Martelella endophytica: one gene and its partner. The protein of the gene in region 1 interacts with the protein of each later gene in a pairwise test. Links are inferred from orthologs where the notes say so. Each region holds a gene or a part of one and is shown on either strand. Other genes may lie near its edges.

Region 1 (3,770 bases):
TCGAGCACGTCGGAAGAGGTCATGCCCTGGTGCACGAAGCGGGCGTCCGGGCCGACGATTTCCGCAAGATGGGTCAGGAAGGCGATGACGTCGTGCTTGGTGACGGCCTCGATTTCATCGATGCGGTCGACATCGAAGGTGGCTGCGCTTCCCTTTTCCCAAATGGTCTTCGCTGCGCTTTCAGGAATGACGCCGATTTCGGCGAGCGCGTTGCAGGCGTGGGCCTCGATCTCGAACCAGATGCGGAACTTGGTTTCCGGCGACCAGATGGCCGTCATCTCGGGGCGGGAATAACGCGGTATCATCGAGGGCTCGTCCTTCAGGATTGTCTTTGCGCATGCGCATAGAACATTTCCGTCACAAATGAAATCTTTTCGGCCGGATAAATCGCCCTCAGGGCTTGAAGGGGAGGGCGAGCCAGCGTCCATCCGGGCCTTCGAAGCCCTGCGTCAGCACATTGACGAGCGCCACATGGACGGGCGAACCGGCGTCGAGATAGGTCATCACGCCGCCGAGTCGGTAGCCAAGCGGGCAGCCGCGACTGGCGGGAATGCGGTCGTCCGCGTGAAGTACGCGGCTTTCGCCCTCCGGTGGGGTGAAGGTGAGGCGATAGCCGCGGCCATCCTCGGTCACTGCGGCGCAGGCCGATCGCGCCGGAAGCGGAAAGTCCTCCAGCGAAAGCTGATAGACCGGCGAAAGATTGGGGTGGCTGCGGTAGTCCAGCGTGTCTCCGGTATCCTCCTCCGTCACCGGATTGAAGGCGGCGAGCCAGCCGGGATGATCAAGCAGGCTATACTGCTGGATGAGACCGATGGCCTCGCCGACGGCTGCGGCACGCGCTCCTCCGACCGTCGCAGCCTCATCGTCGAGACGCACCCGATAGGGCGTGCCGTCGAGGAAGGAATCATTCTCCGTGTCGATGAAGAAGATGTTGGAATAGGGGAAGCCGGACCCGTCCTGAACACCGTATTCCTCGAAGGCGAATACCTTGCCGTCGTCGGAGAATCCGATCGGAACGAAGGTCGCGAAATCGCCGGCTGACGCGGTGCCGGCCGCAAGGCCGGCAATGAGGGACAGGGTGGCAAACAGGGGCGCTCCGGCCATTCTTCTCTCCTTCTCGTCACCGCATTGCGGCGCTGTGCAGAACTATTTTTCGGCGGCCCTCAGAGCCTCGATCGCGGCCGAGTAGCGGCCGCCCTCGGCCTTGCCGAAGATGGCGGAACCCGCGACAAGTACATTGGCGCCGGCCTCGGTGACCGCCCCGACCGTATCGGGGGCGATGCCGCCATCGACCTGCAGTTCGATCGGCCGATCGCCGATGAGGGCATTTGCCTGACGGATCTTTTCCAGTGTTGCGGGAATGAAGGCCTGGCCGCCGAAACCGGGGTTCACGGTCATGATCAGGATGAGGTCGACATCGTCGATGACGTGTTCGATCATCGAGACCGGGGTTGCCGGATTGAGCGCCACACCGGACTTCTTGCCGAGATTGCGGATCGTCTGCAGCGAGCGGTGCAGATGCGGGCCGGCCTCTTCATGCACGGTAATGCGGTCGCAACCAGCCTTGGCGAAGTCTTCCAGGAACGGATCGGCCGGCGCGATCATCAGGTGGCAGTCGAACACGGCATCGGTATGCCGGCGCAGCTTGCTGATGATCGGCGGGCCGAAGGTGATGTTGGGCACGAAATGGCCGTCCATGACATCGAGATGGACCCAGTCGGCGCCGTCGTCGACAACGGCCTTCACCTCTTCGCCGAGGCGCGAGAAGTCAGCCGAGAGAATGGAGGGCGCGATGCGCAGGGGACGTTTCACTGCCGTATTCCTTGAGTTTCGCCCGTCAGGGCGGTGTTGCATGCTCAGTCCGCCTGGCGCTCCGAATCGAACATCGGTACGAACTGCCCGTTCTGCCAGCGGAGCAGCATGAACGGGTTTTCGGTAAGTTCGTGGTTCTCCGCGAAGGTGAGGGGACCCATGAAAGTGTCAAACGTTTTACCGGAAAGCGATGCCGGGTTACCTGCTGCCACCGCCTGTGCACCAAGTTCAACGGCCGATGCTGCAGGAACGAAATAGCCTTCGGCAACAATGCCGGCCTGCTCGGCGCGCGCCACCAGGTCAGCGGCCGGGGGAAATTCGCCGTATTCGGGCAGGCCGATCGCGAGAACCCCGTCCCTCAGCGGCACTTCGGTTTCGGCGGCGATCAGCGCATCCCCACCAAGAATGGTGAGCGCGCTATCCTGGTCGGCCGCGTCGCGGGCGATGATGGCAATGTCGCCGCGCGTGCCGCCGATGAGCACGCGCCGGGCTCCCGCCTGGGCGAGGCGGCGCACCAGCGATAATTGCTGTTCCTGGGCCGGGCGGAAGGTATCGACGAACACGGGTTTCAGCCCACGCTGTTCGATGGCGTTGCGTACGGCATTGACCAGCTCGCGGTAATAGATCGTACCGTCATCGACGAGCGCAACCGGATCGTCCGCCCATTCCGACATGATGAAGTCGACGATGGCCGTGGTCTGCTCGGTTTCGTTCGGGGCCATGCGCCAGAGCGGCCAGTCATTGGCAAGCGCGTCGTTCATCAGCGGCATCGAGCGGACCGAGAGCGTGATCGCCGGAATGCCGGCGGTTTTCAGCACCGGAAGAGCACCGGTTAGCGTTTCGGAGCAGAGGAAGCCGATGGCCACGTCGACATCCGCTTCGGCAAGAGCTTCGCCGATGTCGGTGCCGCTTCCTTCCTCGCAGGTTTCCTCGACCACGGTGATATCAGCATTCGACGGGCCTGCCTGCAACTCGGCGCCGTTCAGGATCTGCTGACCGAGCACGGCATATTCCCCCGATGCCGGGGCGACGACGCCGATTCTGGCATTGGCGGCCTCTGCCGGAAGCGGGGCTGCAAGCAAGATCACGGCGAGGGTGGCGGCGCGCTGAAACGTCATCAAAGTCCGTTGAGGCTGGAGCATTTTCGTCCTCTTCTATCTCCGATAATGCTCTATCTCCTTGATTTCCCGCAATTGTATCGCGGGGTGACGGCCGGCCCCGGTGGCGACTAACGTCTTCGATCCGTGCTTCGTTCCGCGCGGTTCGGCATAGGGTTTGCTGGCCGTCGCGCTAGTCATACCCCTTGCAATGGGAGGGGGCAACGCCGTAAGTAGCCGGGCAAGCGCTCAGGATTGCGCTTTTTCAGGATTTTCGGGGCCGATACAGCATGCATGACGAGAATTCATCTCCCAAGACCTACCGTGACGCGATGGCGCGCTACGCCGGCCATGTGCAGATCGTCACGACGGCGGCCGGGGGGATGATGCGCGGCGTCACGGCGACCGCCTGCACATCCGTGTCGGATGCGCCCCCGACGGTGCTTGCCTGCGTCAACCGCCACAATCCGCGCAACGGCCTGTTTGCGGAAGCCGGCAACTTCGCCATCAACACGCTCGGAACCCGCCATCGCGCCCTTGCCGATGCCTTTTCCGGCCTTGGAGGGCTTTCAACCGAACAGCGCTTTGCCGAAGCGACGTGGGATCTTTCAGGCAGCGGTGCGCCGGTGCTTGTCGGTGCGCTTGCCAGTTTCGACTGCCGGCTGATCGAGGCCAGGGAGGTGGCATCGCACTGGATCCTCATCGGGGAGGTTATCGGCGTGCGTCTTGGCGATGCCGATAAGCCGCTGATCTATTTCGATCGCGGCTACTGCTCGATGTAGCCCTGCGTCAGGCGAATATCAATTTGTTCGAAAACAAGGCTTGACTAAAAAAGCATCATCACATTAGAATGATCGCATA
Region 2 (3,257 bases), 510 kb from region 1 along the record:
TTCATAGCGTTCGGCCGCGACATCCTCCGGCAGGCCAACCGTGCCGATTTCCGGCTGGGAGAACACAGCCGTCGCGATCAGGTCATGATCCGGCTTCGTCGGATTGTTCTTGTACTCGGTCTCGATGAAGCACATAGCCTCGTGGATCGCGACCGGGGTGAGCTGGACCCGGTCGGTGACATCGCCAAGTGCCCAGATGTAATCGACATTGGTGCGCGAGTAGTCGTCGACGACGATCGCGCCCTTCGCATCCAGCTCGACGCCAACCGATTCGAGACCGAGGCCCTTTGTGTTGGGTAGCCGCCCGAGCGCCATCATCACCTTGTCGACATTGAAGACGTCACCGTTGTGGGTCACCGCCTTCAGCCGGCCATCCGCTGCCTCGGCAACGTCAACGATCGTATCGCGGCAGACGACGCGGATACCCTTCTTTTCCATGGCTTCACGCAGGTTGGTGCGCATGTCCATGTCGAAGCCGCGGAGAATCTCCTCGCCGCGATAGATCAGCGTGGTCTCGACCCCGAGACCGGCAAAGATGTTGGCGAACTCGACGGCGATGTAGCCGCCGCCGGTGATCGCGATCGACTTCGGCAGTTCTTCCAGATGGAAGGCCTCGTTGGAGGAGATGCAGAGCTCGGATCCCGGCATTTCCGGGTGCGGATTGGGACGCCCGCCGACCGCGATCAGGATCTTCTCGGCTGTCACCTCCCGACCGGAGGAAAGCAGGCGCACGCGATGTTCGCCGGCAAGTTCGGCCCGGGTTTCCAGAATTTCCGCGCCGTTGTTCTCCAGGCCCTTGCGATAGAGCCCTTCGAGACGGGCAATCTCCTTGTCCTTGGCGGCGATCAGCGCCGGCCAGGAGAAGCTGCTTTCGCCAACCGTCCAGCCATAGCCTGCCGCGTCCTCGAAGTGTTCGGGATACTGCGAAGCATAGACGAAGAGCTTCTTCGGCACGCAACCGCGAATGACGCAGGTGCCGCCGAAGCGGTATTCCTCGGCGATAGCGACCTTTTTGCCCATGCTTGCGGCCAGGCGCGCGGCGCGCACACCGCCGGATCCGCCGCCGATCACGAAGAGGTCGTAGTCATACTGGGTCATGGGCGCGGTTCCTTGTCTTGGGACTTGGTTCGGGGCTTATCCTGGGAGGATTCGGATCGGGCTCATGTATATGGCGTCTTGCGCACAAAAATAAAGCCCGCGGTGCGACACCGCGGGCTCTTTGTCGAAATGGCTTTCGACCGGCTGACCGGGCTCAGCCCTTCAGGATCGAACGGCCGGCGAAGACGGCCTGGGCGCCGAGCTCTTCCTCGATGCGGATGAGCTGGTTGTACTTGGCCAGACGGTCAGAGCGCGACAGCGAACCGGTCTTGATCTGGCCGCAGTTGGTGGCAACCGCGAGATCGGCGATCGTCGCGTCTTCGGTTTCGCCGGAGCGGTGCGACATGACGCTGGTGTAACCGGCCTTGTGGGCGGTCTCGACGGCGTCGAGCGTTTCGGTCAGCGAGCCGATCTGGTTGACCTTGACGAGCAGCGAGTTGCCGACGCCCATCTTGATGCCGTCCTTCAGGCGCTGGGTGTTGGTGACGAACAGGTCGTCGCCGACGAGCTGGCACTTGCCGCCGATCAGCGAAGTCAGTTCCTTCCAGCCGTCCCAGTCGTCTTCGGCGAGGCCATCTTCGATCGAGAAGATCGGGTAGCGGCCGATCAGATCGGCGAGATAGGCGGCCATTTCGCCCGAATCGAAGGTCTTGCCTTCGCCTTCCATGACGTACTTGCCGTCCTTGTAGAATTCGGTCGAGGCGGCATCCATGGCGAGGTAGACGTCGTCGCCCGGCTTGTAGCCGGCCTTTTCGATCGACTTCATGACGAAATCGAGCGCCGAGGTGGTGCTTTCCAGAGCCGGTGCGAAACCGCCCTCGTCACCGATCGCAGTGTTGTAGCCACCGGCCGAAAGCTCTTTCTTCAGCGTGTGGAAGATTTCCGAGCCCATGCGAACGGCATCGCGCATTGTCTCGGCGCCGATCGGCATGATCATGAATTCCTGGAAGTCGATCGGGTTGTCGGCATGTTCGCCGCCATTGATGATGTTCATCATCGGAACCGGCAGGAGGTGGGCGAAGGTGCCGCCGACATAACGGTAGAGCGGCAGGCCGGAGGCGGTGGCAGCAGCCTTGGCGGTCGCCAGCGAAACGCCGAGAATGGCGTTGGCGCCGAGGCGGCCCTTGTTGTGGGTGCCGTCGAGCTCGATCATGGTCTGATCGATTTCCATCTGGTTTTCGGCATCCATGCCGACGACGGCTTCGAGGATTTCGGTATTGACGGCGTTGACGGCCTTCTCGACACCCTTGCCGAGATAGCGGGAGCCGCCATCGCGCAGCTCGACAGCCTCGTGGGCGCCGGTCGAGGCACCCGAGGGCACGGCGGCGCGGCCAATGGTGCCGTCTTCCAGATACACATCAACCTCGACCGTGGGATTGCCACGGCTGTCGAGAATTTCACGGGCGAGAATGTCGGTGATTGTCGTCATGTTTGCCTACCTGTCGACTTGTTATTGAATGAACCGCATTGCAGCGGTGAAACGGTCACGCTTTTATTCGCGGCCTTGGGCATCCGCGCGCTTCCAGCGAGATTGCATAATGCAGTTGTTCCACCAGTACTATGACGAATGAAAGATTTTTGACGAGAGCTCCCGAAAAACGCGTAGTGTCCGTCGGCAATTCAGCCGGACTTTACCTGTCCTTTGCAATGGCGTCAAAAGCCAAGAGCTTGTCCAGAAGCCTGGGCATGTCCTTCAGCGGTACCATGTTGGGGCCGTCGGAAGGGGCATTGTCCGGGTCCTGATGGGTTTCGATGAAAACGCCGGCAACGCCGACGGCGACGGCCGCCCGTGCCAGCGTTTCGACGAATTCGCGCTGACCGCCGGTAGAACCGCCCTGCCCGCCCGGCTGTTGCACCGAATGGGTGGCATCGAAGATCACCGGCGCACCGGTCGAGGCCATGATCGGCAGCGAGCGCATGTCGGAGACGAGCGTGTTATAGCCGAAGGAGGCGCCGCGCTCGCACAGCAACACGTTCGGATTGCCGCTGTCGACGATCTTGGCAAGCACGTTCTTCATGTCCCAGGGTGCAAGGAACTGTCCCTTCTTGACGTTGATCACCCGTCCGGTCTTCGCAGCCGCGATCAGAAGATCGGTCTGGCGCGACAGAAAGGCCGGGATCTGCAGAACATCGACGACGGTTGCAACCTCGGCGCACTG

Evidence for each region. Proteins that work in one complex are often made in the same cells at the same time.
Region 2: the proteins of rpe (region 1) and eno interact in binary tests that used the Escherichia coli proteins (3 or more experiments, as listed by UniProt). The link is inferred for Martelella endophytica from one-to-one orthologs.

Annotation. Positions count from the first base shown.
Region 1 is NZ_CP010803.1:3,107,995-3,111,764, forward strand. The notes cover bases 1-2,990. They hold rpe (ribulose-phosphate 3-epimerase), read right to left. Parts: upstream 1,855-2,990; coding sequence 1,147-1,854; downstream 1-1,146. Other genes in these bases: purB (adenylosuccinate lyase), read right to left, coding at 1-305; TM49_RS14205 (DUF2259 domain-containing protein), read right to left, coding at 394-1,104; TM49_RS14215 (ABC transporter substrate-binding protein), read right to left, coding at 1,857-2,930. Outside these bases: TM49_RS14220 (flavin reductase family protein), read left to right, coding at 3,200-3,691. UniProt on the Escherichia coli protein: Catalyzes the reversible epimerization of D-ribulose 5-phosphate to D-xylulose 5-phosphate.
Region 2 is NZ_CP010803.1:3,621,490-3,624,746, forward strand. Bases 391-3,257 are described here. They hold eno (phosphopyruvate hydratase), read right to left. Parts: upstream 2,528-3,257; coding sequence 1,253-2,527; downstream 391-1,252. Other genes in these bases: gor (glutathione-disulfide reductase), read right to left, coding at 391-1,098; kdsA (3-deoxy-8-phosphooctulonate synthase), read right to left, coding at 2,730-3,257. Outside these bases: more of gor, read right to left, coding at 1-390. UniProt on the Escherichia coli protein: Catalyzes the reversible conversion of 2-phosphoglycerate (2-PG) into phosphoenolpyruvate (PEP). It is essential for the degradation of carbohydrates via glycolysis.